One region of the Isoptericola sp. b408 genome, then DNA from elsewhere that is predicted to be linked to it. Evidence: riboswitches for the same ligand, from Rfam matches in the RefSeq annotation. Region 1 holds a riboswitch; the other holds the start of a gene.
What was found. Region 1 has a riboswitch for S-adenosylmethionine ahead of Q6347_RS01945 (hypothetical protein). Riboswitches for the same ligand answer to the same signal wherever they lie in the genome.
Positions count from the first base shown of each region.

Region 1 (4,406 bases):
CCGGGATCCCACCCCTCGTCGAGCAGCGCCTCGACGGCGTCGTCGGCAGCGTCCAGCGCCTCGTCGGCCGGCACGTCGACGAGCCGCACCGGGGGCCCGTCGAGCCCGCGCGGCTTCACGACGGCCGGGGACAGCGATCCGAAGACCTGCGCGATCTGCTTCGTGGACCGCAGGTTCTCGTCCAGCGTCACGGGCGTCAGCTCCAGCGGCACCCGCCCGTCCCGCGGGAAGACCCGCTGGGCGTCGTCGAGGAACGCGTACACGCCGCCGCACTCGGCGTCCCGCAGGCAACGCAGCAGCGAGGGCCACCACAGGTCGCCGAAGTCCTGCGCCTCGTCGACGACGACGGCGTCGAACAGCTCCTCCGGCGCGCGCTCGCCGGCGAGCCGCCCCAGCTCGAGCGGCAGGTGCCGCTCCCAGTAGTCCGGGTCGTCGTCGCGCCCACCGGCGGCGCCCCAGGACACCGGCAGGTCGTGGAACAGCCCGACGTACGCAGGCCGCTCGCGACGCGGCCACATCGCGGTGATCCGCTGGAAGTACCGCCCCAGGCCGCGGGAGTAGCAGAGCAGCGCCACCCGCTCACCCGCGCGGGTCCGCCGTCGGGCCTGCTCCAGCGCCAGGTAGGTCTTGCCGGAGCCCGCGCCCCCGAGCACCCGCATGCGCCGCACCTGCGACAGCGCGTCGAGGATGCGCACCTGGTCGCGGGTCATCTGCTCCAGCCGTGTCTCGTGCTCCACAGCACGGGTCAGGTGCTCCGACTGGCTGGGGAACCCGCCCGCGATGAGGTCGACCAGGCCGTCCACCGCCGCGTGGTCCAGCGGCTCGTACCCCTGCCCATGACGCTCGACGGCGTGCTTGACGTGCTCGGCGACCCCACCGGACCGCTCGAGGTCGTCCCGCCCGATCAGCATGTCCCGCGGCAGGTCGAGGGAGTCCCACCCGCCGGAGACGTACCGGTGCGGGAACGCCACGAGGTGCGCCGTGCGCGCCCTCGAGGCGAGCTCGCCCCGCTCCTGCAGCAGCGCCTGCAGAGCGTGCCGGGAGCCCTGGACCTGCGCGACCGGGTCGATGCGGTGCCGTGCCGGCCCGCTGCCCTGGTACCAGGCGCCGTCGGCACGCTCGATGTGCCCGCCCTTGACCTCGATCGCCGCGACCCCGACACCGGGCCAGGCGACGAGCAGGTCGATCTCGTACTCCTGGTCGCCCTCCTGCAGGTGCACCCCGTGGCAGACGACGGCCTCGTCCGGGAGCTGCTCGCGGAGCGCCTCCCAGACCGCCCGTTCCGCGCCGCCGTCGTCCGGGAAGTCGGGTGTCGGGGGGTAGGTGCGCGGCATGTCCCTTTCGTACCCGACGGGACGCCCCCGGTCACGCACCGGCCAAGGACTGGTTCGCCGAGTCACCTGATTTCACCCTCGCCGCGCATCGGTGGGCGCGTCAGGTCACCGTCGCCTTCCAGGCGGGGGACCAGAGAGAACCCGTCGGGTGTCTTCGGGTCGTACTGGACGACGGCGTTCAGCTCCCGCAGGCCGGAGCGCCACGACGTCAGGCGGTGCCGGTCCACCGAGCGCAGCCCGCGGCCGTCCAGGTCACGGACCGCGCAGCCCAGCATCATCAGGTGGTAGCTGCCGCGGTGCTTGTCGTGGATCAGCCACGGCAGCCGGGCCAGGATCCGCTCGTCGAGCTCGGGATGCATCGCTCCTCCTTCGTCCCAGGAGCCGGCCGATGGCCCGAGACACACCTGTGCCCCGGAGGCCATCGACGACCCCGCACTTCCCCACACCGATCAGCGCGGGGCCGGTCTTCCTCCTGGGGCACCGTGCGCGAGGAGCGCGGTTGCCGGACCGGCACGCGGAGGACGTGTCGCCGATCACTCGTTGACCTGCACCGATGTGTACCGGACATCCCAGGCGGACCGCAACCCTGTCCCGCTCCGGCGAGTCTTCGCCACAATGGCCCGCATGCCGCCCAGCCCTGCGCCCCGCACCCCGGCAGCCCGACGGCCGGTACCCGCCACCGCGGTCGCCGTCGCGGCCGCTCTCACCCTCGCGGCCGCTCTCACCCTCGCGGCCTGCTCCTCCGTACAGGCACCCGCACCGGACGACGCCGCACCCGCGGCATCCACACCGACCACGTCGGCGGCCTCCCCCACACCGAGCACCCCGTCGCCCGAGCCGTCAGCGGAACCGTCCCCGACGCCGTCGGGCACCCCCACGCCCACCGAACCCGAGCGCCCGACGTTCGACCCCCGTACCGAGCGCGCTTTGCAGACGATCGCCGCGATGGAGACGAGCTTCGGAGCGGGCGCCTTCGCGGTCGAGGGCAACGGGGACGGCGCGGAGTGGAAGCTGGAGCTCGCCCAGGGCGACGATCGGCTGAAGGTGAAGGCGGAGGCGGACACCACCGGCGTCGCTCCGACGGACACGAAGCGCGACGATCTCGACGACGACGACCGCGCGGCCCTCGGCAGCGCACGGGTCAGCCTCAGCCAGGCGATCGTGCGCGTCGTCGAGGCGTCCGGCGGCATCCTGGACGAGGCCGAGCTCGAGGAGGACGACGGCACCGCTCTGTGGAAGGTGTCCGTGCGCCTGGGCGACGACGACGTGGACTACCGCGTCGACGTCACCACCGGCGCCGTCTGGCGTGACGACTGAGGGCCGTCATCGCCAGTGGCCACCACGGCCGGCGTCACTTCACCGAGACCTCGACACCGCCGGAGAAGGCCGAGTCGTGGAGCTCCAACGTCGCGGGCTTGGCGTCCTTTGGCATGTCGAAGACGACGATGCCGTCCACGGTGTTGCCGGGGTTGATCTCGTTGAGGAAGCTGTTCGAGTCGTCGAGGTAGATCGCCGCCTCGGAGTCCGCCGAGTGGGTGCGGCCCTCGGTGTCGACGAGCTTCTGCGAGCTGCCGTCGAAGTACTGCGCCTCGTCGCCGATGTTCTCCACCGACATGTGGACGAGCACGAACTTCCCCTGGGCCTCGGTGTTCAGGTACTCGTTGCCGATCTTCTCGACGCCGCGCTCGAGCTCGGTCACCGTGAACTCGAACTTGCCGTCCCGGACCGGGTCCCCGATTCCCGCCGGCTTCGCGTCCGCGTCGGCCTGCTCCTCGGCACCCGACTCGTCGCCCGCGGCGTCGTCAACACCGTCCGTCGTCTCCTGGTCCTCCGCGGGGGCGTCCTCCTGGGTGCCGCTGTCCTCGGAGGAAACCTCGGCCGTCGTGCCGGCAACCGCCGGATCCTCCTCACCGCCACCACTGACGGCACTGCCGACGATCGCGAGGCCGACCAGCACGCCGAGGCCCGTCAGGACCTTGTGACGGGCGAACCAGCTCTTCCGGGGCGCGTCCGCCCCGGGCTGCGCGGGGGACTGCTGCGGAGGGACGGGCTGCTGCGCAGGCTGCGGGGACCACTCGGGGTGCTGCTGCTGGTCGGACATGATCGCTCCTTCGTCGGGCCGGTGATCGAACGAGATCGATCCTCGGTCCGGACGGTCCCCGCACGGATCCCCCGGGCGGTCGGACCCGGCGACCCCATCGGGGGACCCTCGGGCCTCCCGGCCGACCCGATCGGGTGACGCCCGGCGTCGGTGGCGGGCCGTACGCTGCCGAGCATGTACCCGCCGTCGTCGAGTCCCGCCGAACCGACCCACGGGCCGGCATCCGGGTCCTTCGGCGAACACGGCTCCGGAGGCCCCGGCGACCCGTACGCCGCCGCGCCTCCCGGCCCGTACTCCGTGCCGCCGTCCCCGGCCCCGTACCCCGGCGTGGCGCCGCATCCGTACCAGCAGCACGGTCCGTACGCCGTCGCCTCGTACCCGACGACGGTCGCCGCCCCCTGGCAGCCCGGACGCCGTCGTCGGCCCTGGAGCACCTGGGGTTCGATCGGCGCCGTCACCGTCACCTGGTTCTGCGCCGTGACCGGTGCAGCCATGGACTCACCCGCCGTGGCCGCGACCACGCAGAGCGCCCTGTTCCTCCTGTGGATCGTCGTCGCGTCCGGCGTGGCGGCGGCCGTGTGGTGGAGAGCCGCGTATCCGGTCGCGGTCTGCCTCGCCACCGCCGCGGTCGGGATCGTGAGCCCGCTCGGTGCGGTGGCCCCGCTGCTCGCGCTGCCGTGGGTGGTGGCACGCACCGACCTGCGGCGCAGCCTGATCTGCACCGGGGCGACGGCACTCGCGCTGGTCTCGGCGTTCTGGCGTGACGGGTCTCGCGAGGGCGAGAACGTCATCTTCTCCACGGCCCCGGACGCCGGCGGCGCCGTCGCGTACATGACCCCGCTCGGCTACGTGATCCTGGGAGTGCTCGCCATCGGGCTCGCCGTCGGCGTCGGGATGCTGCGCCGCGTCGCCACCCGGGCAGACGCCGACGCGGACGCCGCCCGTTCGGCGGCGACCGCCGAGTCCCGGCG
Region 1 is NZ_JAUQYQ010000001.1:408,386-412,791, reverse strand. It holds gene Q6347_RS01950 (nuclease-related domain-containing DEAD/DEAH box helicase) at 1-1,334, opposite strand, end outside; gene Q6347_RS01945 (hypothetical protein) at 1,397-1,693, opposite strand; SAM riboswitch class IV at 1,762-1,880, opposite strand; gene Q6347_RS01940 (PepSY domain-containing protein) at 1,959-2,651, shown strand; gene Q6347_RS01935 (DUF4352 domain-containing protein) at 2,686-3,435, opposite strand; gene Q6347_RS01930 (sensor histidine kinase) at 3,763-4,406, shown strand, end outside.

Region 2 (4,406 bases), 240 kb from region 1:
AGCGACGGCCCCGTGTGCCGCAGGAACGTCTCGACCGGTCCGGACAGGAACTCCCGGGGGCCGAGGATGGCCCCGCCGAGCACCCGGCCCTGGCCGTCGACGTGCTTGGTCGCCGAGTAGACGACGATGTCGGCGCCCAGCTCGAGCGGCCGTTGCAGGACCGGGGTGGCGAACACGTTGTCGACCACGACGACGGCACCCGCGGCGTGGGCGAGCTCGCACACGCGCCGCACGTCGACGAGCTCCTGCATGGGGTTCGACGGTGTCTCGAAGAAGACGACGTCGGCGGGGGTGGCCAGGGCCTCCTCCCACTGCGACGTCACGTGCCCGTCGACCAGGTCGACCTGCACGTCCCACTTGGCGAGGATCTCGTCGTAGATGACGTTCGTGGAGCCGAACAGGGCACGGGCCGAGACGATCCGCGACCCGCTGCGCACCAGGGCGGCCAGCGTGGTGAACACCGCGGACATCCCGGTGGCGGTGGCGTAGCAGGCCTCGGCCCCCTCGATGAGGCGCAGGCGTTCCTCGAAGGTGCGCACCGTCGGGTTGCCGTACCGGGAGTACACGAACCGGGAGTGGTCGCCGGCGAACGCTGCCTCGGCGTCGGCGGCGGAGTCGTAGGTGTAGCCCTGGGTGAGGAACATCGCCTCGGACGTCTCGGAGAAGTCCGAGCGGCGGTGGCCGCCGCGGACCGCGAGGGTGGCGGGACGTGCGGTCGGGGGCAGGGGCGCGTGGCCGGCGCCGCCGTACGGCTCGGGGTTCGGGCCGGGACCGGTGGGGATCTCGGTGCGGGTCACCGGGTCGGCTCGGCGTAGGCGGTGTGCGGCAGCTCGCGGACCTTCCACCCGGCCTGGTCGCGGGCGCCGAACGGGCCCACCGGCCCCTCGAAACCCTCGAGCACGTTGTAGGCGGGGCCGTAGCCCGCCGACGTCGCCAGGCGGGCGGCGCCGATGGAGCGCTGCCCGGAGCGGCACAGGAACACCACGGGCTGGTCGGTGGGCACGCCGGCGGCCTCGAGCTCGGCGAGGAATCCCGGATTGGGTCGGCCGTCGCCGGTGACCCACTGCGTGAAGACGGTGGCCTTGTCCAGCGAGGCGACGTCGGGCACCCCGATCGTGCGCCACTCGCCTTCGGTGCGGACGTCGACCAGGACGGCGCCGGGTTCGGCGGCGAGCAGGTCCCACGCCTGCTGCGGGGTCAGGTCGCCGGCGTAGCCCTGCGCGGGTCGGGGTTCGATCGGTGCGGTCACGGCACTCCTCCCATCGGTCGTGGCGGTAGCACCCGCGCCCGGTCCCGGGCTCGCTCGTCGCGGTCGACGACGGCGGCCGGTCCCGCGGGGTTGCTGCGGCGTCGACGTGCCACGTCACTCGGCCGCTCGGGATGGTCCCTGCGATCGTACGCGACGGCGTCCATGAAGCGGGACGTCGGTCTCGCTTGGTGGACGCCACACCGCGCCCCGGGCCTGCTCGACCGCGAGACGACCACATCGCGAGACCATCTGACCATCTGTTGACACCCCGGCGTCGATCCGTGAACCTGGCACCAGGTCAAGAGCGCCAGCGCCAAGCCCCGGCTCGCTGGCCGGCAACCCTCCCCTCGCGGCGGGGTGCCCCGGGTGACGACCAGGCACGGCGCCGACCGGCGTCGGGCAAGCGCGGGGAGACGGCTCCCCGGGACACCGAGGAGGACGCCATGACCACGATCGCCGAGAGCCCCGCCTGTCCGCAGGCCGACCGGGTCGACGTGCTGACGCCGGTGCTGCCCGTCCTCGGGCACGACACCCCCGCCCCGCTGGTCGACGGACGGCGAGTGCCGTACGCCAACCTCGACGTCGCCGCCTCGGCGCCCGCGCTGCAGGCCGTGGGCGACCGCGTCACCCGCACCCTGCCGCTCTACGCCTCCGTGCACCGCGGTGCCGGTTACCTCTCCCAGGTCTCCACCACGCTGTACGAGTCCGCCCGCGCCACCATCGGCGAGTTCGTCGGTGCCCGCCCGGACGACCTCACCCTGCTGGTGCGCCACACCACCGACGCGCTCAACCTGCTGGCCGGGTGCGTCCCCGCTGCCGACGGGAGCCCGGGCCGGGTGCTCGTCCTCGACGTCGAGCACCACGCGAACCTCCTGCCGTGGCAGCGCGCGACCGACGCCACGGTCCTCACCGGTCGCGGCACGGTCGCCGCCACGCTGGCGGCGGTCCGGGACGAGCTCGCCGCCGGGGCGTCCGCGGGGCGCGGTTACGCCCTGCTGGCCGTCACCGGGGCCTCCAACGTCACCGGCGAGACGTTGCCGGTCGCCGACGTCGTCGCCGCCGCGCACGGCGCCGGCGCCCGGGTGGTGCTGGACGGCGCCCAGCTCGTGCCGCACCGCCGCTTCTCGCTGGCGCAGACCGGGGTCGACTACGTCGCCTTCTCCGGCCACAAGGCCTACGCGCCGTTCGGTGCCGGCGCCCTGGTCGGCCGCCGCGACTGGCTGGACGCCGGCACGCCCTACCTCGCCGGCGGCGGCGCGGTGCGCAGCGTGCGCGTGGACGGGACGGACTGGCACGACGGCCCGGCCCGCCACGAGGCCGGCTCGCCGAACGTGCTCGGTGCGGTGGCGCTCGCCGCCGCCTGCGAGACGCTCGCCGCCGTCGACACCGTGGCCCTGCGCGAGCACGAGGACGCGCTGCGGGCCCGGCTGGTCGACGGGCTGGAGGCGATCGACGGCGTCGAGGTCATCCGGCTGTGGCCCGACGCCCCCGACACGGTCGGCGTCGTGACGTTCACGGTGTCCGGCTACGAGCCGGGTCACGTCGCCGCCTACCTGTCCGCCGAGCACGGCATCGGCGTGCGGGACGGTCGCTTCTGCGCGCACCCGTTGCTCACCCGGCTCGGGTACCGCGCCGGGGCCGTCCGCGCGTCCGTCGGCGCCGGCACGGCGGGCGAGGAGGTCGAGCGGCTCGTGGCCGCCGTGGCCGCGCTCGTCGCCGACGGGCCGCGGGCCGACTACGCCGTCGTCGACGGGTTGTGGGTCGTCGTGGACGACCCGCGTCCGGTGCCCGAGGGGTCCGGGCTGGACGGCCTGCTCGCCACGGCCGGCCCCGGCGGTGACGAGGCGTTCGCCTGCGTCCCCGACTGACCGGCCTCACCAGACGGGCGGGTGCCTCTCCGGCCAGCGCAGCACGTCCTCGAGCTGGGCGGCGAGCGCCAGCAGCGTGACCTCGCCGCCGGGACGGCCGATGATCTGCACCCCCATGGGCAGCCCTTCCGCCGTCCAGTGCGTCGGCACGGTGATCGCGGGCAGCCCGGCCACGTTGAGCCACGACGTGAACGGCGTGTACTGGCACTGCTGGGCGAAGTTGTGGTCCGGGTCGGCGGCGTCGAACCAGCCGATCGGCCGCGGCGTCATCGCCAGGGCGGGAGTGACGACGGCGTCCAGGTCGCCCATCCCGGCGATGAGGGTCCGCTCGAACCGGGTCAGCGTCGCCAGGGCCTCGGCGAGCTCGCGGGCCGGCACCTGCCGGCCGCGGCGGATCAGCCATGCCGTCAGCGGCTCGAGCTGGTCCAGCACCGCGTCGTCGTCGATCGGTACCGCCGACGCGCCGCCCATCCACAGGCTGCGGAAGGCGTCGCCGTACTCCGGGACCGGGTCCCAGGTGTGCTCCTCGACGCCGTGCCCGAGACCCGCCAGCGCCCGGACGCCCGCGTCGAGGGCCGCCCGTGCCTCCGGCGCCACGGTGACGTCGTAGTAGTCGTCCCAGGCGTTCCAGGTGGTGACCCCCACCCGGAACCGGTCGCCGTCGTCGTCCCGCCCGGGGACCTCGCCGCGCAGCGCGGCCGCGAGGTATGACCCCGCGTGCGCGGCCGGGGTGCGCAGCGTGAACCGGTGGTCGACGTGGCCGTCCGGGGTGCGGCGCAGCATCCCCTCGAGCAGCAGCGCCGTGTCCGCCGTCGTCCGGGCGATCGGTCCGTTGACCACGAGGCCGCCGAGGGCCTCGATCCCGGACCCCGCGGGCAGCAGGCCGCGCGAGGGTTTGAGACCCACGACGCCGCAGGCGGCGGCCGGGATCCGCACGGACCCCCCGCCGTCGGACCCCGGGGCGAAGGGCAGCAGGCCCGCGGCCACCGCGACCGCCGCCCCGCCGCTGGAGCCGCCGGCGCCGCGCGCGAGGTCCCACGGGTTGCGTGCCACCGGCCCCGCCAGCGGCTCGGTGTAGGCGGGAAACCCCAGCTCGGGCGTCGCGGTCTTGCCCAGGCTGACGATCCCGGCGGCGTCGAGGTCCAGGACCACGTCGTCGGACTCCTCGGGCACGAAGCCCTCCATGGCGCGCGTGCCGAAGCCGGTCGGCACTCCCGCCCGGTTCCACAGGTCCTTGTCGGCGGTCGGCATCCCCCACAGGGGCCCCGACGGCGGACCCAGCTGCGTCG
Region 2 is NZ_JAUQYQ010000001.1:649,325-653,730, forward strand. It holds gene Q6347_RS02955 (O-succinylhomoserine sulfhydrylase) at 1-797, opposite strand, end outside; gene Q6347_RS02960 (rhodanese-like domain-containing protein) at 794-1,249, opposite strand; SAM riboswitch class IV at 1,546-1,661, shown strand; gene Q6347_RS02965 (aminotransferase class V-fold PLP-dependent enzyme) at 1,693-3,117, shown strand; gene Q6347_RS02970 (amidase) at 3,124-4,406, opposite strand, start outside.
Region 2: it holds a riboswitch for S-adenosylmethionine, as region 1 does, so the genes downstream of both, Q6347_RS02965 (aminotransferase class V-fold PLP-dependent enzyme) here and Q6347_RS01945 (hypothetical protein) in region 1, are expected to answer to the same signal.